Regions from separate parts of the Streptomyces decoyicus genome, predicted to be linked through region 1. Evidence: riboswitches for the same ligand, from Rfam matches in the RefSeq annotation. Region 1 holds a riboswitch; each other region holds the start of a gene.
The links. Region 1 has a riboswitch for cyclic di-AMP ahead of K7C20_RS17525 (M23 family metallopeptidase). Riboswitches for the same ligand answer to the same signal wherever they lie in the genome.
Positions count from the first base shown of each region.

Region 2: it holds a riboswitch for cyclic di-AMP, as region 1 does, so the genes downstream of both, K7C20_RS27585 (M23 family metallopeptidase) here and K7C20_RS17525 (M23 family metallopeptidase) in region 1, are expected to answer to the same signal.
Region 3: it holds a riboswitch for cyclic di-AMP, as region 1 does, so the genes downstream of both, K7C20_RS22625 (C40 family peptidase) here and K7C20_RS17525 (M23 family metallopeptidase) in region 1, are expected to answer to the same signal.
Region 4: it holds a riboswitch for cyclic di-AMP, as region 1 does, so the genes downstream of both, K7C20_RS34155 (C40 family peptidase) here and K7C20_RS17525 (M23 family metallopeptidase) in region 1, are expected to answer to the same signal.

Region 1 is NZ_CP082301.1:4,015,287-4,020,600, forward strand. Features, by position in the region: gene K7C20_RS17520 (aldo/keto reductase) at 1-538, opposite strand, end outside; gene K7C20_RS17525 (M23 family metallopeptidase) at 790-1,923, opposite strand; cyclic di-AMP (ydaO/yuaA leader) riboswitch at 1,935-2,081, opposite strand; gene K7C20_RS17530 (DUF2332 family protein) at 2,374-3,567, shown strand; gene K7C20_RS17535 (PP2C family protein-serine/threonine phosphatase) at 3,695-4,837, opposite strand; tRNA gene K7C20_RS17540 (tRNA-Lys) at 5,180-5,255, opposite strand.
Region 2 is NZ_CP082301.1:6,252,817-6,258,130, reverse strand. Features, by position in the region: gene K7C20_RS27590 (GntR family transcriptional regulator) at 1-470, opposite strand, end outside; gene K7C20_RS27585 (M23 family metallopeptidase) at 734-1,513, opposite strand; cyclic di-AMP (ydaO/yuaA leader) riboswitch at 1,527-1,682, opposite strand; gene K7C20_RS27580 (M16 family metallopeptidase) at 1,892-3,274, opposite strand; gene K7C20_RS27575 (M16 family metallopeptidase) at 3,313-4,653, opposite strand; gene K7C20_RS27570 (DNA gyrase/topoisomerase IV subunit A) at 4,952-5,314, shown strand, end outside.
Region 3 is NZ_CP082301.1:5,116,347-5,121,660, forward strand. Features, by position in the region: gene K7C20_RS22615 (C40 family peptidase) at 1-1,098, opposite strand, end outside; gene K7C20_RS22620 (hypothetical protein) at 1,423-1,776, shown strand; gene K7C20_RS22625 (C40 family peptidase) at 1,934-3,082, opposite strand; cyclic di-AMP (ydaO/yuaA leader) riboswitch at 3,091-3,274, opposite strand; gene pcrA (DNA helicase PcrA) at 3,565-5,314, shown strand, end outside.
Region 4 is NZ_CP082301.1:7,826,722-7,832,035, forward strand. Features, by position in the region: gene bioB (biotin synthase BioB) at 1-97, opposite strand, end outside; gene K7C20_RS34140 (8-amino-7-oxononanoate synthase) at 254-1,480, shown strand; gene K7C20_RS34145 (LysR family transcriptional regulator) at 1,568-2,482, opposite strand; gene K7C20_RS34150 (LysE family translocator) at 2,554-3,222, shown strand; gene K7C20_RS34155 (C40 family peptidase) at 3,464-3,937, opposite strand; cyclic di-AMP (ydaO/yuaA leader) riboswitch at 3,942-4,130, opposite strand; gene K7C20_RS34160 (hypothetical protein) at 4,418-4,726, opposite strand; gene K7C20_RS34165 (ATP-dependent Clp protease proteolytic subunit) at 4,732-5,314, opposite strand, start outside.

The DNA of each region.
Region 1 (5,314 bases):
GGGCCAGGCCCTCGCGGGCGGAGAAGGCCAGGGACTCCTCCAGGCGCTTCGCCGAGATGTTGGACGCGGCGATCTCGCGGACCTTGCCGGCCCGGACGAGGTCGTCGAGAGCGGTGAGGAACTCCCCGACCTCGACCGATTCGTCGTCGTAGTGGGTGTAGTAGAGGTCGATGTAGTCGGTGCGCAGACGGGTGAGGGATCCGTCGACCGCGGACTTGATGGTGGCGGCGGACAGGCCCTTGAGGTCCGGGTGGGCGCCGACCTTGGTGGCGATGACGACATCGGAGCGGTTGCCGCGGGAGGCCAGCCAGTTGCCGAGGACCGTCTCGGATTCGCCGCCCTTGTTGCCGGGGACCCAGGCCGAGTAGGCGTCGGCGGTGTCGATGAAGTTGCCACCGCCCGCCACGTAGGCGTCGAGCACGGCGAAGGATGCGGCTTCGTCGGCCGTCCAGCCGAAGACGTTCCCGCCCAGGCACAGCGGGGAAACGGAGAGCGAGCCGAGCGGCCGGTGGTTTCGGGGGCTTTGTGTCGCGGTCATGCGTGGTGGCAGCGTCGGGGGGCGCGGAGTTATTCCTTCCGCTGCCCCCCAGCAGCCACTTCCGTCAGCAGTGTCACCAGCGGTGTCACACGTTGAGGCCGCGCGTCACGTCCTGCGGCCACGCGTCACGCCTGGAGGCCGCGCGTCAGCCTGCCTTGCGGCCGCACATCACACCTGGAGGCCGCACATCACACCTTGAGGCCGCGCGTCAGCCTGCCTTGAGGCCGTGCGTCACATGTTGAAGCCGCGCCTCACACGTTGATGCCGTGGTCGCGCAGCCACGGCATGGGGTCGATCGGGTCGCCGGCGTCGGGGCGGACCTCCAGGTGGAGGTGCGGGCCGGTGACATTGCCGGTGGCGCCGACGCGGCCGATGACGTCGCCCGTGTTGATCTTGCCGGAGGTCTTCACCATCGAGGACAGGTGGCAGAACCAGAGTTCGGTGCCGTCGTCGAGGGTGACGACGATGCGGTAGCCGTACGAGCCGGCCCAGCCGGCCTGGGTGATGGTGCCGGAGTGCACGGCCTTGACGGGAGTGCCGGTCGGCGCGGCGAAGTCCTGTCCGGTGTGGTCAGCGGCCCAGCGGTCGCCGGCCTGGCCGAAGCTGGCGGTGAGGGTGTACGAGGAGACCGGCGCGATGAAGTTCTTCGCCAGCTTGGCGAGGCGTGCGGCCTCCGCCTTCCGGCGGGCCGCTTCTTCTGCCTCGCGCTTGGCCTCCATTTCGGCCGCCTTCTTGGCTGCTGCGGCCTTCTCGGCCGACTTCTGGTGCGTGGCGGCTTCGGTCTCGGCCTTCTGGAAAGCGGCGTGTTCGGCGGCCTCGCGGGCCTCGCTCTCGGCGGCGCCCTGCTGCGCGTCGGCCTGCTGGAGGATGCGGCTGCGCAGCGCCTCGCCGGCGCCCGTGCCCGAGTCCGTCCCTGAGGCCTGGGTCAGGGGGCCGGAGACGTCCTGAACCGCACCGTCCGTTGCGGAGTCCGCGGCCGCGGCGGAGTCCGTGCCGGAGTCCGAGCCCGAGTCCGATATGAGGTCGCCGACGCCGGAGAGGGACTCGGCGTCCGGGAGTTTGTCGGCGAGGTCGTCGGCCATTCCGCCGACGTCCGGCATGGAGATCGGAACCGCCGGGCGGCCCTCGGCCGTGGCCATTCCGCCGGCGCCGACCGCGGCGATGACACCGACGCCCAGGACCGTGCCGCTGCGGGCGAGTCCGCCGCCGCGCTGCTTGGCCACCCGGTGCTTGCCGCGGACGGAGCGGATGGAGTCCTCGGTGGGATTCCATTCCTCCCACGGTCCGTCGTTCGTGTTGTCCGCATCACCGGGGCCTTGGAAGGCACCTCGGTCATCGAGGTCGTAGGCGGACGGACCCTCGGGGGCAGGCCTGTTGGACGCCACGGGGGCGCTCTCCTTTCCTTCCTTCTCGCCTACCGGGTTAGCTGACGGGTTCGGAGCAGGAAGGTCTCCTACGGGCGCCCGCTGGCGGAGGGCGTCCGATTCACCCCAAGGAAGTGGTTCCCCGGTTCCCTTGGTGCAGTTCGAGGTGCTGGAGGTGCGTGAAAAGCGCGTGCGGGATTCGGCGTCGGCGCGCGGTGCCGCCTCTTGCGACGGCTGGGACGACCGCGCTGCGTTATCGGACAGTAATAGAGATCGCAGCCGAATTCCAAGCCTTCCCGTGAATCCCTGTCGTCTCCGCACAAGGTTTGGCGTGGACTTTTTCGGCCAGCACGGCCACAAACCGGGCGAGTTGACCGTCCGCCTCTAAACGATCTCCCGTTGATTGTGCGTCAGTTGTTATGCGGAGGGGTGCCCCTCGGTTACGGAACGTGAGAGCAGTAACGTCGGATCATGGTCGTCAACGTCGGGAACACCGGGAACGTCGAGAGCGCTGCCGCCGGCGCATGGGGAGTGGCGGGGCGGTACCGGGAGTTCTCCTGGCGTCAGGCCCGGGGGCGGTGCACCGCCCATGAGGAGCTGAGCGCGCGGATCGGCCAGGACCCGGAGCTCTGCGATCTGCTGTCGGGGTCGCTGCCGGCCGGCGACAAACAGCAGCCGGACCTCCTGCTCGCCGCCGTCCGCTATCTCGACGGCCCGCACGCCGAGCTGGGCCCGCGCGGCGACCTGGCTTACGGACGCTGGCGCGAGTGGACCATCCGGCACTGGGACGAAGTGCGCGCGGTGATCATGCAGCGTTCCGCCCGGACCGACGAGCCGGCCCACTGCGCCACCCTGCTGCCGCTGCTCGCCCGCCTGCCGCAGCCACTGGCGCTGCTGGAGGTCGGCACGTCGGCGGGGCTGTGTCTGCACCCCGACCGCTATCGCTACCACTACCGCTACCGCTACGAGGACGACAGGGGTGCGGGCGGGGGTGCCCTCCCGGGAGACGCCCTCCGGGGAGACGCCCATCACGGAGATGCCGCCCCCCAACGTGCCCCCCTCCGGGCCGAGGTAGGGGAGCCGGGCAATCCGCTGGTGCTCGGGTGCCGTACGGGATGGCCGGCCGACGAGCTGCCCGACCGGCTGCCCCACATCGTCTGGCGGGGCGGGATCGGCCTCGACCCGCTCGACCCGGCTGCCGAACGGGACGATCTGCGCTGGCTACAGGCACTGGTCCGGCCGGGCGACGGGGAGCGGGCGGCGCGGCTGTCCGCGGCCGTCGACGCGGTGCGGTCGGTGCCGCGCCCGCGGATGGTGCGCGGCGATCTGCTCGACGAGCTGCCCGCGCTCGCCGCCGAGGCGCCGCCCGAGGCGACGCTGGTCATCTTCCACACCGCCGCGCTGGCACACCTCCCGCCCGCCCGCCGCGAGGAGTTCGCGCGGCTCGTACGGTCACTGCTCGACGGCCGGGCCGGCGGCGGACACTGGATCGCCAACGAGCACCACTCCGTCCTGCCCTGGATCACCGCGCCGGCGCACCACCCGCCGCACCCGGATGACGCGCTGCTGACCCTCGCCCTGGACGAGCGCCCGGTAGCGCTCACCGGCCCGCACGGCGAGACCCTGCGGCGGCTCCCGGGGGCAGAGGGCGTGGCCCGGGACTGAGCGCGGGCCCCGCGCTCCCCGCCCACGGAACGCCCCCGCAACGCTCCCGTCCAAGGGACGCCCCGCACACCCCCGCCCACGGCGCCCTGCAACGCCTCCCTACGCCTCCCTACGCCTCCATCGGCCGCTACGCCCCCATCGGCCGCTGCACCGCCAGCAGGGCCATGTCGTCGGCCGGCGCACCGCCCGTATGCCGTGCGACGTCCTCGACGAGGGTCTCCAGCAGGTCGTCCGGGCCCGTGAAGCGGCGGCCGCGCAGTCTGCTCGACGGGGTGTAGAAGCGGCCCAGCAGGTCGCGGGCCTCGGTCACCCCGTCGGTGAAGAAGAGCAGCAGCGCGCCGGCGGGGAAGAACGTCTCGTCCGACCGGTCCGGCCAGCTCGCCACCTCGCCCATCCCCAGGGGCAGCGCCGGCGCCGCGGGAACCAGCTCACGCAGGCCGCCGTCCGGGGTGAGCAGCAACGGGGACGGGTGGCCACGGTTGAGCACACGCAGAACGGACTGCCCGTTGGCGGGGATCTCGGCCAGGACGGCAGTGGTGAACCCCTCGAACTGGTCGAGCCCCGCACGCCGCCCGCCCTCCCGTTGCAGCGCCCGCTCCAGCCGGCCCGCCACCGCCTCCAGGGTCGTCTCCTGTTCCGCCGCCTCGCGGAAGGCCCCGATGACGATCACCGCGGCCTCCACCGCCTCCAGCCCCTTACCCCGCACGTCGCCGACGATCAGCCGTACGCCGTGCGGGGTGTCCTGCACCGCGTAGAGGTCGCCGCCGATCCGGGCATCCGCCCGCGCTCCCACGTAACGGGCGGCGACGGCGAGGCCGGCGAGCTGTTCGGGCGGCGTGGGCAGTACGGCACGCTGGGCGGCCTCTGCGATGTCCCGTACGGACGCCAGGTGGGCATCGCTCCTCCGGACGACCCGGTTGATGCCGAGGGCCAGCAGGGCGATGACGAGGACCATGGCGGTCTCCGCCAGCGACTCGCCGTAGTCCGGTGCGACGCCGCGGTAGGCGACGGCCCAGATCTCGCCGAGCACGGCGGCGAGGGCCGTGAGGGCGGTCGTACGCAGGGAGGAGAACGAGGCGGCGACCAGCGGGGCGGCGCAGAAGAAGGGGGCGGCGGTGTAGCCGGCCGGCATCCCGATGCCGAGGGCGAGGCCGCAGACGATCAGAAGGACGGGGAGCCTGTGCATCAGGTAGCGGCCGGACGGGCCCCGCCGGCCGCGGCGCACCCGCCGCTCCCCCTCGTCCATGGGAGGCGCTTCGTCCTGGAGCATCCGCACCGGCCTCTTCCCGCTCCCGCCCGTCCGTACGAGCACCGTGGTGGCGGCCGCGTCGATGTCCCCAGCGTTTCCGGTACGGCACCGGGCGGCGAATCCTCAGGGGCCGGACGGGTCACGGCGCAGGCCAGGGCAGCAGACGGCAGACGGCAGACGGCAAACCGCAAACACCAGCCAGCAGCCGACAGCCGACAGCCGACAACCGACAGCACAAGATTGCCCCCCACAGGCCCACTTGGAGGCCGCTCACGACCCGGCCAGCGCGAAGGGCCCGGACCGCATACGGTCCGGGCCCTTCGGGTCCTGCTCAGCAGGCCGGACGGTTCTCCCGTCCACTTCTGGTGGGCCATCAGGGGCTCGAACCCTGAACCAATGGATTAAAAGTCCACTGCTCTGCCAATTGAGCTAATGGCCCGCACCGAGCAGCATAGCCCGAGGACGTGCCACAGCCCGAAGGCATTAGGGATCAGGCTG
Region 2 (5,314 bases), 2.2 Mb from region 1:
TCGATCTTGCGCCGCAGCTGGGTGAGCAACGCCGTCAGGCTGGGGCTGCCGGCCGCCTGGGCCAGCGTCTCGTGGAACCAGCCGTCCAGTTGGCGCAGATCGGCGGGGTTGCCGTGACGGGCCCGCTCGCGGCCGAGCCGTACCAGGCCACGGAGCACCTTGAGGTGCGCCGGGCTGCGGCGGGCTGCCGCACGAGCGGCCCCCAGCGGCTCCAACAGGGCGCGGACGGCGAGGAGATCGGCGGCCTCCTGCTCGGTGGGCTCGGCGACACAGGCGCCTGCGTGGTGGCGGGTGGTGACAAACCCTTCGGACTGCAGGGTGCGCAGCGCTTCACGGACCGGCACTCTGGAGACGCCGTACCGGGCCGCCAGGATCTCCTCGATCAGCCGGCTCCCCGGCGCCAGCGCACCGGAGACAATGTCGTCGCGAATCGCCGTGCACACCGCATGCGCGGAAATATGGCCTCGCATCTTCCGTGCCTCCGCCGTAATCCCCTGGAAACGCCGCCGGTCGGCGACTTTTCCGTGACTCTATTCGACCGGAACGGCTTTTCCGAAGGACTCCGGTTATTCATGGATATTTTTTGGCCAGCAGACGCGGGTCGCCGGCCCATGCGGCGCACGCACACCGCACGCCGGATAACGCCGAAGCCCCGGCCGTGTGGCCGGGGCTTCCGACGGATGCGCGGTGCGACGCGGGCCCTGCGAGGCGCGCGGCCGGGCGAGGCGGGAGATCAGGCGTTGACGCCGTGCGAGCGCAGGTAGGCGACCGGATCGATGTCCGAGCCGTAGTCGGCGCCGGTACGGGCTTCGAAGTGCAGGTGCGGGCCGGTGGTGTTGCCGGTGGAGCCGGAGAGGCCGATCTGCTGGCCCGGGGTGACGTGCTGGCCGACCGAAACGCCGAGCGACGACAGGTGACCGTACTGGGTGTACGTGCCGTCGTTCATCTTGATCACGATGTTGTTGCCGTACGCACCGCCCCAGCCGGCCTCGACGACGGTGCCCGCGCCGACCGCGTGGACGCTGGTGCCGGAGGCGGCGTGGAAGTCGATACCGGTGTGGCTGCCCGAGGACCACAGGCCGCTGGAGGCCTTGTACGAGGTGGAGACGTAGGAGTCCGCGACGGGGGCGACAAAGGTGTTGAGGCGCTTGCGCTCCGCCTCACGGGCGGCGCGCTCCTTGGCCTTGCGGGCGGCCTCGACGCGCTGCCTGGCCTCTTCGGCCTGCTTCTTGGCCACGGCCTCGGCCTTGGCCTTCGCCGCCGCGGCCTCGGCCTCTGCCTGCTGCGCGTCGGCCTGGGCCTCGACGTGGTTGGCGAGCTCGTCGCCCAGCACGACGGCCCGCTGCAGACCGGTGTCGTGGGTGCGCGCCTCGTCCGTGGCTGCCAGCGCCGGCGAGGCCACGGAGGCGACAACGCCGCCGGCCGCGAGGGTGGCTATGCCGGCGATGTTGCGGGTCGTTCGAGCGGGGCGGTTCGCACGACGGTGCTTCCCGGTGGCACGGATGAACGCCATGTGGCTGGCTTGTCCTTTCCTTCCTTCTCGCCTACCGGGTTAGCTGACGGGTTCGGAGCAGGAAGGTCTCCTACGGACTCCTCCGGAGGGGAGTCCGATTCACCCCAAGGGACACTGGGTCCCCGGCTCCCCTGGCTCGCGCCGTACGGGGACTCGGCGATGACTGCCCGGTGCCACTGTTGTGGCGGACTTGTGACGAACAGCCGGACCGACGCTAAACGGGGCAACTTTCAATCGGCAAACAGAACCGCTTTTTTGTGCGGGATGCCACAAGAACCGTGGCGCCAGCCGCGATAAACCGGACATACAGCGGCTCCCGTGGCGCGAACGCCACGGGAGCCGCTTTGTCGATATATGACCTTCCGTCATATGGCGGGGCTAACCGCTGACGACCGTCACCTCACCGATGCCCAGCGCCTTGATGGGCTCGGCGATCTGCGCCGCATCGCCCACCAGGACTGTCACCAGCCGGTCCATGGGGAAGGCGTTGACCGCCGCCGCCGTCGCCTCGACCGTGCCGGTCTCCGCGAGACGGACGTACAACTGCGCCTGGAAGTCGTCGGGCAGGTGCTGTTCCACCTGGTCGGCGAGGGTGCCCGCAACGGCTGCCGCGGTCTCGTACTTCAGCGGCGCCACCCCGACGAGGTTCTGTACGGCGACGTCCCTCTCGTCGTCCGTCAGCCCCTCTGCCGCGAGGGTGCGCAACACCTTCCACAGGTCCTCCAGGGCCGGGACGGTGGAGGCGGTGTCCACCGAGCCGCTGATGGCGAGCAGCGAGGCGCCCGTGGCCCCCTCGGGAGAGGTGGGGGCGGTGGAGCGGAGCACCTGGCCGAAGGCGCGCACCCCGTAGGTGTAGCCCTTCTCCTCCCGCAGAACGCGGTCCAGACGGGAGGTGAGGGTGCCGCCCAGGCAGTACGTGCCGAGCACCTGCGCGGGCCACACCCGGTCGTGCCGGTCGGCACCGATACGGCCGATGAGCAGCTGCGTCTGGACGGCACCGGGGCGGTCCACGATCACCACGCGGCCGGTGTCGTCGGCGACGATCGGCGAGGCCTTCAGCGGCTCGGCCGTCGAGCCGCTCCAGGCGCCGAGGGTGTCGGCGAGCGCGGCGTCCAGGTCGATGCCGGTGAAGTCACCGACGATGACCGCGGTGGCCGTGGCGGGCCGTACATGGGCGTCGTAGAAGGCGCGGACAGCCGCGGCGTCGACGCGTCCGACGGTCTCCTCGGTGCCCTGGCGCGGCCGCGACATCCGGGATGTGGCCGGGAACAGCTCCTTGGACAGCGCCATCGCGGCGCGCCGGGCCGGGTTGGCGAGCTCGTGCGGGATCTCGTCGAGACGGTTGCGCACCAGCCGCTCGATCTCGCTCTCCGGGAAGGCGGGCGCGCGCAGCGCGTCGGCGAGCAGGCCGAGCGCGCGGTGCAGCCGGGACGCCGGCACTTCGAGGGACACCCGTACACCGGGGTGGTCGGCGTGTGCGTCCAGTGTGGCGCCACAGCGTTCCAGCTCGGCGGCGAACTCCTCGGCGTCGTGCTTGTCGGTGCCCTCGGACAGGGCGCGCGCCATGATCGTGGCGACACCGTCCAGGCCCTCGGGCTCGGCGTCCAGCGGAGCGACGAGGTTGATCTCGACGGCGACGACCTGCTGGCCGGGGCGGTTGCTGGTCAGGAGCGTGAGCCCGTTGGGCAGTTGGCTGCGGTCGGGGGCCGGGAAGGCCCACGGCCTGGGCGCGCCGCCCTGGGGCTGGGGGTGAAAGTCCATGCTGCTCACGGGGGAATCGGCGTGGGTGGTGGCGTCGCTCACTGGTCCGCCTCCCCTTCCTCGGTGTCGGCGGCGTCGGTCGGCTCGGTGGGCTCGTAGACGAGCACCGCGCGGTTGTCGGGGCGCAGCCGGGCCTTGGCGACCGCCTGCACCTCCTCTGGGGTGATGTCCAGGACACGCTGCACGGCGCTCAGCGCGAGCTGCGGGTCGCCGAACAGGACGGCGAAGCGGCACAGTTCGTCGGCGCGGCCGCTGACCGTGGCCAGCCGGTCCAGCCACTCGCGCTCCAGCTGGGCCTGTGCCCGCTCCATCTCCTCCGGGGTCGGGCCCTCGGCGGCGAACCGGGCCAGCTCCTCGTCGACCGCGCGCTCGATGCCGGGAACCTCCACGCCGCCGGACGTCTTCACGTCCAGCCAGCCCAGCGAGGGTGCGCCGGCCAGCCGCAGCAGCCCGAAGCCGGCCGCCACGGCGCTGCGGTCGCGCCGCACCAGCCGGTTGTACAGGCGGGAGGACTCGCCGCCGCCCAGGACGGTCAGCGCGAGGTCCGCGGCGTCCGCCTCACGGGTGCCGTCGTGCGGCAGACGGTAGGCCGCCATCAGGGCCCGGGCGGGAACATCCTCCTCGACGACCTCGCGCAGCTCGCCGCCGATGACGTCGGGCAGCGTGCCGTCGCGCGGCGGCTGCTTGCCGTCGTGCCCGGGGATCGAGCCGAAGTACTTCTCCACCCACGTCAGCGTCTGCTCGGGGTCGATGTCGCCGACGATCGACAGGACGGCGTTGTTGGGCGCGTAGTACGTCCGGAAGAACGCCCGCGCGTCCTCCAGGGAGGCCGCGTCCAGGTCGGCCATCGACCCGATGGGTGTGTGGTGGTACGGGTGGCCCTCCGGGTACGCCATGGCCGTCAGCTTCTCGAAGGCCGTGCCGTAGGGGACGTTGTCGTAGCGCTGGCGGCGCTCGTTCTTGACGACGTCGCGCTGGTTCTCCATGGAGTCGTCGTCGAGCGCGGTCAGCAGCGAACCCATCCGGTCCGCCTCCAGCCAGAGCGCGAGCTCCAGCTCATGGGCGGGCATGGTCTCGAAGTAGTTCGTGCGCTCGAAGCTGGTGGTGCCGTTGAGCGAACCGCCGGCACCCTGCACCAGCTCGAAGTGGCCGTTGCCCTTCACCTGAGCGGAGCCCTGGAACATCAGGTGCTCGAAGAGGTGAGCCAGGCCCGTACGGCCCTTGACCTCGTGCCGGGAGCCGACGTCGTACCACAGGCAGACCGCTGCGACCGGGGTCAGGTGGTCTTCGGAGAGCACCACGCGCAGGCCATTTGCCAGCCGGTGCTCGGTCGCTGTCAGGCCGCCGGAGCCGGCTTGTTCTGTGGCCGTGTGACCCATGGGCATGTACGTCCCTTCGATCCGCTTGCGAGGAAGTTCTGTCACTGTATGCAAGCGGATCGGCATCTGGCGAAGTTCCCGTGCGACCGGCCCCGAACGTGCGTCGCCCTCGGCCCCCGCAGGAGCCGAAGGGGGGAGTCGCGGTCGGCGTTGTCAGTGGGGCGGTCCACAATGGTCCGCGTCAGACTCACACATACTCGCGGGTCGATCGCCAGCTGGTTGACCCGGCCAGTTGACCGTTGGTCCGATGTCGCCCCCGACCTCGGCAGTAGACGCAGCAGAAGGAGCCGCAGCCGCGATGGCCCGCCGCAGCACGAAGACCCCGCCGCCGGACGACTTCGAGGAGAGGATCCTCGACATCGACGTCGTCGACGAGATGCAGGGTTCCTTCCTCGAGTACGCGTATTCGGTCATCTACTCGCGCGCCCTGCCGGACGCCCGCGACGGTCTCAAGCCCGTGCACCGCCGCATCCTGTACCAGATGAACGAGATGGGGCTGCGGCCCGACCGCGGCTACGTCAAGTGCGCCCGCGTCGTCGGTGAGGTGATGGGTAAGCTCCATCCGCACGGCGACGCGTCCATCTACGACGCGCTGGTGCGCATGGCGCAGCCGTTCTCGATGCGGCTGCCGCTGGTCGACGGCCACGGCAACTTCGGTTCG
Region 3 (5,314 bases), 1.1 Mb from region 1:
GTCGATCGGCGCGATCCGTACCGGCGCCCCCGGGTGCGGCGCGTGGATCATCTTGCCGTCCCCGACGTAGAGCCCCACATGGCTGATCCCGGAGTAGAAGAACACCAGGTCACCGGGGGCGAGTTGGGACCTGTCGACGCGCGGTCCGGAGCTGATCTGGGTGTAGGTCGTACGGGGCAGCGCGACCCCGCCGGCCTTCCAGGCGGCCTGGGTCAGCCCCGAGCAGTCGAACGCGGAGGGGCCCGTCGCGCCCCAGACGTACGGCTTGCCGAGGGCGGCGTAGGCGAAGGCGACGGCCCGCGCGGCACGGGGGTCGGCGGCCTGCGCCGCGGCCGCCGCGGCTTCCGGGCCGGTGCCGCCGCGAAGACCGTCCCCGCGCCCGGTCCCGCGGTGCGCACGGCCCTCGCCCGCGCCGCCGTGCGCACCGCCCCGGCCCGCCATCCGCTGCCGCTGCTCCGCGGTCAGCCGGCTGAGCAACTGCTCGGCGGCGCCCAGCTTGTGGACGACCGTGACCCGGTGCTTCTTCAGCGCCGCCTCGGTACCCGCCAGCCGTTCCGCGGTGTCCTCGGCCCGCCGCTGGACCTGCCGTACGCTGCCGAGCCGGCGCGCGTAGCCGGCCATCGCGGTCGCCTGGTGGCTGCCCGTGCGCTGGAGGACCGCGGCGCCGTCCAGGTAGCGCTGCGGGTCCGCCGACAGCAGCAGCCGTACGGTGGGGTCGATGCCGCCGGAGCGGTACTGGCTCGCGGCCATGGTGCCCAGGTCGCTGCGGGCGGCGTTCAGTTTCTCGGTCCTGCGGGCGGCCTCGTCCTGAAGCCTGCTCAGCTGCTCGCGTGCCCTCTCGGCGTCTTCCTTCGCGCCGTTGTAGCTCTGCGTGGCCACCTCTGCCTCCTGGTACAGCGCGTCGACCCGGTCCTTGACCTGGGCGGGGGTGGGCTGGGGTGCGGCCTGGCCGGTGCCGTCGAGGCCGGCGGCGGTGGCCGCACCGGCCAGGGCCAGGGTGGCGGCCGTACGGGCGGTGCGCGCGGTGCGCGAGCCGCCGGTGAGCGCGGCGAGCGGATGCTGCCGCGGCTTGCGGTGCGAGGCCACGGTGGCCGTCACTTCCTTCCCTTCGAGCCGCGGGCCCGGCGGCGGTCCGTAACGAGGGAACGGACCGCCGCCGCACCTCTCGGCGGGACGGCCGACAGGACGCCGGTGGGAGGCCGGCGATGGCGGGGAGTCGGCCGCCTGGAGGAGGACGCTAAGCCTGTACGTCACGGCAAGGAGTCTGCTTGCCCGGGATTGTTCGCTTTCGACCGCGGCCGGTGCACGGGTGACCGTGGCACCGAGGCCGTACGGCCGGGACCGGGCCCGGCCTGACCGAAGCGGCGATTGTGGGCGCCCTGCCGGAAGGGCCGTGCTATGCGGGGGCTACGATCCAGCACTATGGACGTAGTAATCAATATCTTCGTCGGCCTGCACATCATCGGCATCGCCTCCCTGCTGGGCGGCTTTCTGACCCAGATGAAGGCGATGAGCGCGGGCACCGCCCGCTTTGTGCCCGCGATGCTGCACGGTGCGCTGACGATGCTGGTCACCGGCATCGTGCTGGTCGGCCTCAACCAGGCCCAGGACCACAGCCTCAACAACATCAAGCTCGGCATCAAGATGGCCGTGCTGGTGGTCATCCTGGCGCTGGTCTACGTCAAGCGGGACGAGGAGAGCGTGGCCAAGCCGGTCTTCGGCGCGGTCGGCGCGCTGACGGTGGCCAACATCTTCATCGCGGTGCTCTGGACCTGAGCGGAGCAGCCGGCGGCGCGGGAACAGGGCCCCGCGCCCCGGGTGGAGCCCCCTCCACAGCACACCGCGCGGTCCTCGCACTCCGGTTTTGGAGGCGACGGCCGCGCGGTGGCGTGTGGGGGGTTGCCGTGGGGGGGGCCTGCGGGGGAACGGAGCCTCAGCCCGGGCGGACGCTCCCGTAGATCGGCATGTAGTAGATCGACTCCTCCCGGACGTTGGCGCCCGGGTGCGGTGCGTGGATCATCTTGCCGCCGCCTATGTACATGCCCACGTGGCTGATGTCGTCGTAGAAGAAGACCAGGTCACCGGGCTTGAGATCCTTGGTGGCGATCCGCTGGCCGACCTTGACCTGGTCCCAGGTGGTCCGCGGCAGATCGACGCCGGCCGCCTTCCACGCCGCCTGCGTCAGCCCCGAGCAGTCGTAGGAGCTGGGGCCGGTGGCGCCCCAGACGTACGGCTTGCCCGTCTGGGCGCGGGCGAAGGCGAGCGCCTTCTCGGCCTTGGCGGAGGACGAGCCTCCGGTGGAGCCGTCGTCGGTGCCGCCACCGGTCTGCCCGCCGGCGGAGCCGCCGCCGTCGTGCTGCCTCTGGCGCTCCCGCTCCTGCTGCTTGCGCGCCTCCTCCTCGGCCTTGCGCTTGGCCGCCGCCTCCTTGCGGCGCTCCAGCTCCGCCATCCGCGCCTTCTCCTGGGCGGTCAGCCGGGACAGCAGCTGCCGGGCCTCGGCCAGCTTGTCCTGGACGGACCGCTTGGACTCCTTGAGGGAGGCCTGCGACGTCTGTAGCCGCTCCAGGCTGCGGGACGCCTCCGCGCGCTGCCGGGCGGCCGCCGCCTGCTGCTCCTGGTAGTCGGAGACGGCCTGCTTCTGCCGGCCGGTCATCCGCTCCATGAGGTGGCTGCGGTCGAAGAACTGCTGCGGGTCCTTGGCGAGCATCAGCTGCGCCGTCGGGTTCAGGCCGCCGGTGCGGTACTGCGCGGAGGCGAAGGTGCCCAGCATGCGCCGGGACTCGTTCATCTTCTCGGCGCGCTTGGCGGCGGCGTCGAGCAGGCCGTCCACGGTGTCGCGCTGGGCTTCGGCGCGCTCCTTGACGGCGTTGTACTTCTGGGTGGCCACCTCGGCCTGGTGGTAGAGGCCGTCGACCTTCTGCTTGACCTCTTCGATGCCGGGCTTGGGCGCCCGGGGTGCCGCGTCGGCGGACTGCGAGAGCAGGGTGGCCGAGGCGAGGGCGGCGGTGGTGAGCCCGACCGCCGTACGACGGCCTCCGGGTGAGGCGAGAATGCTGGTGCGCGGCTTGCGATGCGACGCCAAGGCCGGCGACTCCTTCCGTGGACCGCCTACCGGGTTAGCTGTCGGGTTCGGGCGGTGTCGCTGACGGAAGGCTTGCCCTACGGTCCGGACGTCCGCCGACGGCGGCTGCCCGGATCGATTCACCCCGGTGGTGCTGGTGGGTCCCCGGCTCCGGATGCCTCAGGGCAGGGCCGGACTCGGCGTGGGCGGCCCGTGCGGACGCTGTCGTCCACGGGGAGGCGGGCTGCCTGAGCGAGGACGTTAGCCAACTCGTGTGGCTCCTGTGAAGGCTGATGTTCGATATGCCCGAAACCTTTTCGTGACCTGAACGCGATGCGGGGGTTGTTGTGGCAGATGTCGGATTCGGGTAGACGACGCGGTGCCCGGTCTGTGAAGGGCCCGGCCGCCTGACCTGCCGCGGCGCCACGGCCCGCTCCGTATGCGCCCCGCAATTGCCTACTCCGCGGCGGGCTGTCAGTGCGGCAGCCTAGACTCGGTGGGCGATGAGCAGCCTCTTTGACGACAGCTTCCTGGCGGACCTCGGCCACAAGGGCGAGGAGGAGCACCCGCCGCCTCCCGAGGACGAGCACGGCCCGGCCCCGGAGGAGATCCCCGCCGACCTCTTCGGCGGGCGGTTCGACGCGCCCGCCCCCAGAGAGGCGTTCTACCGCGACGGCGCCGCCCGTCCCGCCCTCGACCCGGCGACGCTGCTGGAGGGGCTCAACGACGAGCAGAAGGCCGCCGTCGTGCACACCGGCGGCCCGCTGCTGATCGTCGCCGGCGCCGGCTCCGGCAAGACCCGTGTGCTGACCCACCGCATCGCGCATCTGCTCGCCGAGCGCCATGTCCACCCCGGCCAGATCCTCGCGATCACGTTCACGAACAAGGCCGCCGGTGAGATGAAGGAGCGCGTCGAGGAGCTCGTCGGCCCGCGCGCCAACGCCATGTGGGTCTCCACCTTCCACAGCGCCTGCGTCCGCATCCTGCGCCGCGAGTCCAAGAAGCTGGGCTTCACCTCGTCCTTCTCGATCTACGACGCCGCCGACTCCAAGCGCCTGATGGCCCTGGTCTGCCGCGATCTGGATCTGGACCCCAAGCGCTACCCGCCCAAGTCCTTCAGCGCGAAGATCTCCAACCTCAAGAACGAGCTCATCGACGAGGAGACCTTCGCCGGGACGGCCGCCGACGGTTTCGAGAAGACCTTGGCCGAGGCGTATGCCATGTACCAGGCGCGGCTGCGCGAGGCCAACGCCCTGGACTTCGACGACATCATCATGACGACGGTCAATCTGCTCCAGGCCTTCCCCGATGTCGCCGAGCACTACCGCCGCCGCTTCCGCCACGTCCTCGTCGACGAGTACCAGGACACCAACCACGCCCAGTACACCCTCGTCCGCGAGCTGGTCGGCCCCGCCGAATCCGCCGCCGAGCTGTGCGTCGTCGGTGACGCCGACCAGTCGATCTACGCCTTCCGCGGCGCCACGATCCGCAACATCCTCCAGTTCGAGGAGGACTACCCGGACGCGACGACGATCCTGCTGGAGCAGAACTACCGCTCCTCGCAGACGATCCTCTCCGCCGCCAACGCGGTCATCGAGCGCAACGAGAACCGCCGCCCCAAGAACCTCTGGACCGACGCCGGCGCCGGCCCCAAGATCACCGGCTATGTCGCCGACACCGAGCACGACGAGGCCCAGTTCGTCGCCGACGAGATCGACCGGCTGACGGATGCCGGTGACGCCAAGGCCGGCGATGTCGCCGTGTTCTACCGCACCAACGCCCAGTCCCGTGTCTTCGAAGAGATCTTCATCCGGGTCGGGCTGCCCTACAAGGTCGTCGGTGGCGTCCGCTTCTACGAGCGCAAGGAGGTCCGCGACGTCCTCGCGTACCTGCGGGTGCTCGCCAACCCCGAGGACACCGTCCCGCTCCGCCGCATCCTGAACGTCCCCAAGCGCGGCATCGGCGACCGCGCCGAGGCGATGATCGACGCCCTGTCGCTGCGCGAGAAGATCACCTTCCCGCAGGCGCTGCGCCGGGTCGACGAGGCGTACGGCATGGCGGCCCGCTCCGCCAACGCCGTCAAGCGCTTCAACGTCCTCATGGAGGAGCTCCGCACCATCGTCGAGTCCAAGGCCGGACCCGCCACGATCCTGGAAGCGGTCCTGGAGCGCACGGGCTACCTCGCCGAACTCCAGGCCTCCACCGACCCGCAGGACGAGACCCGGATCGAGAACCTCCAGGAACTCGCCGCCG
Region 4 (5,314 bases), 3.8 Mb from region 1:
GTTCGTCATCGGAGGTGGCCAATACAGCCAGTGCCTCTTCACGGGTCGGCAACTCGCGCCGCAGTCCCTTGTCCACCAGTGTGTTCAGCAGGTCCATGGCGTTGATCCTGACGCACGTCACCGCTCCCGGCAAAGGAGGATTCCCACAACGAGCTGCGATCGAGGTGTGTGTATCGCCACACCGTGCGCCTGCGGAACGACCGCTAACGTCTATCGACAGCCCACAATCGAGGCCGACAGACGAAGGAAGCCGATGCCGCAGGACTCCGCCCCGTCGCTGCTTCGCGACACCTCCCCGGCGAGGCTCACCGAGCCCTCCGCCGAGCCCGCCCGTGCGGCGTACGACGCGGCTTTCGACTGGCTCGATACGGCCTGTGCCGAGCGCCGGGACGCCGGACTTGTCCGCACCCTGCGCCCCCGCCCCGCCGACTCCCCGCTGCTCGATCTGGCCGGCAACGACTATCTCGGACTCGCCCGGCATCTTGAGGTCACCCGTGGTGCGGGCCGCGCCGCACACCGCTGGGGCGCCGGCGCGACCGGCTCCCGGCTGGTCACCGGCAGCACCGAGCTGCACGCCCTGCTGGAGAAGGAACTCGCGGCATTCTGCGGCTTCGAGGCCGCTTTGGTGCTGTCCTCCGGCTATGCCGCAAATCTCGCCGCCGTCACGGCACTCACCGCCACGGGCACCCTGATCGTCTCCGACGCGGGCAACCACGCCTCCCTCATCGACGGCTGCCGGCTCTCCCGGGCCCGTACCCAAGTGGTCCCGCACGCCGATCCGGAGGCCGTACGTGCCGCGCTGACCGGCCACGACGGCCGGGCGCTCGCCGTGACCGACTCGGTGTTCTCGGTCGACGGGGACGCCGCGCCGCTCCCCGCGCTGGCCGAGGTCTGCCGGGCCCGGGGAGCCGGGCTTCTCGTCGACGACGCACACGGCCTGGGGGTGCTGGGCGAAGGCGGCCGCGGCGCGCTGTCGGCGGCCGGGCTCGCCGGTGACGGTGATGTGGTGGCCACCATGACGCTCTCCAAGTCGCTCGGCTCCCAGGGCGGTGTGGTGCTCGGCCCGGCCCGGGTCATCGAGCATCTGGTCAACACCGCCCGTTCGTTCATCTTCGACACCGGTCTCGCCCCGGCGGCGGCCGGTGGCGCCCTCGCCGCGCTACGGCTGCTGCGCCGTGAACCGCAACGCGCCGCCCGGGCCGTCCGGATCGCTCAGGGGCTGCACGAGCGGCTCACCGCGGCGGGTCTGACGGCGGTACGCCCGGACGCGGCCGTGGTCTCCGTACGTGCCCCCTCGCCGGAAGCGGCGCTCCGCTGGGCCGCCGACTGCCGTGCGGCCGGACTCGCGGTCGGCTGCTTCCGGCCGCCGTCCGTGCCCGACGGAATCTCCCGGCTGCGGCTCACCGCCCGCGCGGACCTGACGGACGCTCAGCTCGACCGGGCGGTCGGCACGATCGTGGCCACAGCGCCGACGGGCTGAGCCGGCGACCGTGCGGAGCGGTACGGCGGCCGGCCCCTTGGCAGGCCGCCGTCCACGGAACCGGCCGTCCGCCGCGGCCGTCCGCCGTCATGGCGCGGGGGAGTGGCGGGTGAAGGCCCCGCGCAGCAGGGCCCGCAAGGTGTCCGCGGCCGGGGTGCCGCCGAGGCGGTAGGCCACCGAGATCCGGCGGTGCAGCTCCGGTGGGTCCAGCCGGCGGGCCCCCAGCGGTGTCAGCGCCCCCTCCGCCACCATCTCCGGGACCACCGCCACTCCGAGCCCCGCGCTCACCAGTGCACACACCACGGCATAGCTCGGCGACTCACAGCGCACCGCCTCACTGGCCCCGGCGGCCGCCAGTGCCGCCTCCACCTCCCGCCGGTTGGGATTGGCCGGCGCCATGCTGACCAGCGGCTGACCGGCCAGCTCCGCGAGCGGCAGCCGTCCGGAGCCCGCCGAGAGGGCATGGCCGGGCGCCGTGACCAGCACCAGCTCCTCGGTCAGCAGCGGTTCCAGGCGCACCCCCTCCGGCGCCGGCATCGCCTCGCCCGGCACATACTCATGCGTCAGCGCCAGATCGACCTCGCCCAGCGCCACCGCCGCGGTCGCCTGTGGCGGTACGTACTCCGTCACGCTCAGCTCCACATCGGGGTGCGCCCGCCGGAACGCGCTGAGCGCGGGCGGCAGCAGATGCGTACCGGCGGTCATGAACGTGCCGACCCGCAGCCGGCCGCCGGACAGCCCGGCCAGCCGGGACAGCTCGTGCCGCGCCTGATCCAGCTCGTCGAGGACCCGCCGGGCCCGTACGAGCAGCAGCTCACCGGCGGCCGTCAGCCGAGCCCCGCGATGGTGGCGCACCAGGAGCGCCGTTCCGGCCTCCCGCTCCAGCTTGGCGAGCTGCTGGGAGAGCGCGGGAGCGGTGTAGCCCAGCCGGGCGGCGGCCCGGGTGATCGAACCGGCCTCCGCCACCGCTACCAGGGCGGCCAGCCGTGTGGGATCGTACATAAGAATCTCTTTAGGCTCTCCAAGAACATTGCCAATACCTATTAAAGGCTCGGACCGGCGATGCTGCTCTCATGGACGGACAGCTGATCGCCTTCACCGGAGTCGCCGCGGGCATGGTCGCCATGCCGGGCGCGGACTTCGCGGTCGTGGTGCGCAATGCGCTCGACTCGCGCCGGGCGGGGGTGGCGACCGCCGTCGGAGTCGCGGGCGGGCTGCTGGTGCACACCGCGCTGGCGGTGGCCGGGCTCGCGGCGGTGCTGGTCGCCGTGCCCACGCTCTTCGGAGCCGTCCAACTCCTCGGCGGCGGCTACCTGTTGTACCTCGGTGTCCGCGCCCTGGCCGCGGCCTTCCGCCGCCCTGTGGCCACCACGGACCGCACCGCGGGCCCGGCCGCCACCGCACCGGCCGACGTCCCCCGGCCCGTCGCTCTCCTGGGCACCACACAGAGCCTGCGTCAGGGCTTTCTGACCAATGCGCTCAACCCCAAGGCCCCTGTTCTCTTCCTCAGCCTGCTCCCGCAGTTCGTCCCGGCGGGACAGCCCGCGCTGCCCCGGACGCTGCTGCTCGCCACGATGGTCGTCGCCATGGCACTGGTGTGGTTCCCCGCCGTCGCACTGCTCGTCGACCGGCTGGGCGTCTGGCTGCGCCGCCCGCGGGCGGCCCGTGCCCTGGAAGCCACCACCGGAGCGCTGCTCACGGCGCTTGGAGGCATCCTGCTGGTGGAACTGGCGCTCGCCTGAAGGGGCGCCCACAGAACCTTCTACGGCCGCTCCGCCTCAGCCGCGACCGCCGTGCGGCACCCTCGGCACCTTGGCGCCCACCGGCACGAGCCCGGCGGCCAGAATGCACGGTCACCGCTCCGTCCGTGGGCGGGAAGCTCCCGCGGGCCGCGGACATCAGCAGCTCGCCCAGTCGCGAAGTCACCCGGCCAAATGGCCCAAACCTACTGGCAATTGACCGATCGTGAGAGGAATGGTCAGGTCAGTGCACCCGCCCGTACCAGACCGAGCGGCTCCAGATCCGTTCCAGCCGCACGACGCTCCCGGCCTTGGGCGCATGCCACATCCGGCCCCGGCCCGCGTAGATACCGACGTGGTAAATGCCGCCGCGCGAGTAGAAGAAGACCAGATCACCGCGGCGGCGCGAGGCGGCCGAGATGTGCCGGGTGCGGCTGTACTGCGCGGCGGCGGTGCGTGGCAGGGCCCGCCCGGCGCGCTTGAACGAGTACAGCGTCAGCCCGGAACAGTCGAAGGCGTGCGGCCCTTGGGCGCCGTACCGGTAGGGAGATCCTCCCTTGGAAGCCGCGACCCGCAGCGCATGGACGGATACGGAGGCGGCTTCGGCGTTCCCGGCCGCTCCTGGAGCCATGGTGGTCCCGCCGAGGGTGACCAGCGTCAGAGCGGTGACAGTGCCGGCGCGTGCCAGCAGATTCGGCGTATGCATGCGCACGGTCATGCGCAAACCCTTCGTCAGCCGCCTGCGAAGGAAGACCTGTCGGGTTCGGGCAGGCGAAGATGCCCGGCCGTATGTACGGCTTCACCCCAAGGAGCCCTCGGCCGTGAAGGCCGGGACCCCGCTCTGCTCGGGTCCTCCGCTCCCGCCGATCCACATCGTCGACCGGACATCCGCACGGCGGCGGGATTAGGCGCCCGTCCGGACCGCCCCGTCGCTGTGGCGGGGTCTTGTCGTCGAAGGGATCGTCACGCACTCGGGACCCGAATTCCGAGCTGAAAATGCCGTATGTGAGATGGGTCACAATTGACCCGAATGGTTAGATTTGTTCCCTCAGGTGCCGCGGCGCGGGGTCTTGCACCCCCCGGACCAGGGGCGAAACATCAAGGGCCGGAGAAAATGTATCCGCCCCGCGCAATTCGTCACCTCCCCACATCGGGCGCGGACGCTACGCCGTATGTGCAGCCTCTGGCGCGTGTCGTGTCAGATTTCCTCGGGTGGCGGCACCGTCACGAGCCCGGTCCGGCGTTCGCCGTCCAGCACCCGCAGTGCCCGGGTCAGTGTTCCGCGGTGCACTTCGCTCTCGCCCCGGCTGTGCATCAGTGTCAGCGCGTCCCGTAGACGGGTCGCCTTGCCCACCAGTGCCTGGGCGGCGCGCAGTCCGCTGTAGGTGCCACCGCAGCGGGTCGGGTTGATCCGGCCCAGCAGGTCGATCACCTCCAGATAGCTGTCGATCAGCTCGCCCTCGGCGCGGGTCAGCGCGGGCAGCGGCGGCGGTTCGGGGGGCAGCACCGGGCTCACCGCGCCACGGGCAGGTGGGCCGACTGCTTGCGGTTGCGGGTGAGTCCGTCGATCAGGCCGTACTCCTGAGCGGCGATGGCGTCGAAGATCTTGTCCCGCTCGATGTCGGCGGCGATCCGCTCGCGGGGCTGCCCGGTGTGCTTGGCCAGCATCTCCTCCAGGACGTCGCGGGTGCGCAGCATCTCCTCCGCCTGGATCTGCAGATCGGTGGCCTGCCCCTGGATGGGTTCGCTGAACGACGGCTGGTGGATCAGGATCCGGGCCCCGGGCAGCGCCAGCCGCTTTCCGGGCGCGCCGGCGGCCAGCAGTACCGCGGCGGAGGAGGCGGCCTGCCCCAGGCAGACGGTCTCCACGTCGCACGACACGAAGTGCATCGTGTCGTAGATGGCGGTCATCGCGGTGAACGAGCCGCCGGGGGAGTTGATGTAGAGCGAGATGTCCTGCTCGGGCGCGGCGTGTTCGAGGTGCATGAACTGCGCCATCACGTCATTGGCGGAGGCGTCGTCGATCGGGGTGCCCAGGAAGACGATGCGCTCGCTGAGCAGCTTGGAATACGGGTCCATGGTGCGCGTCCCCTGT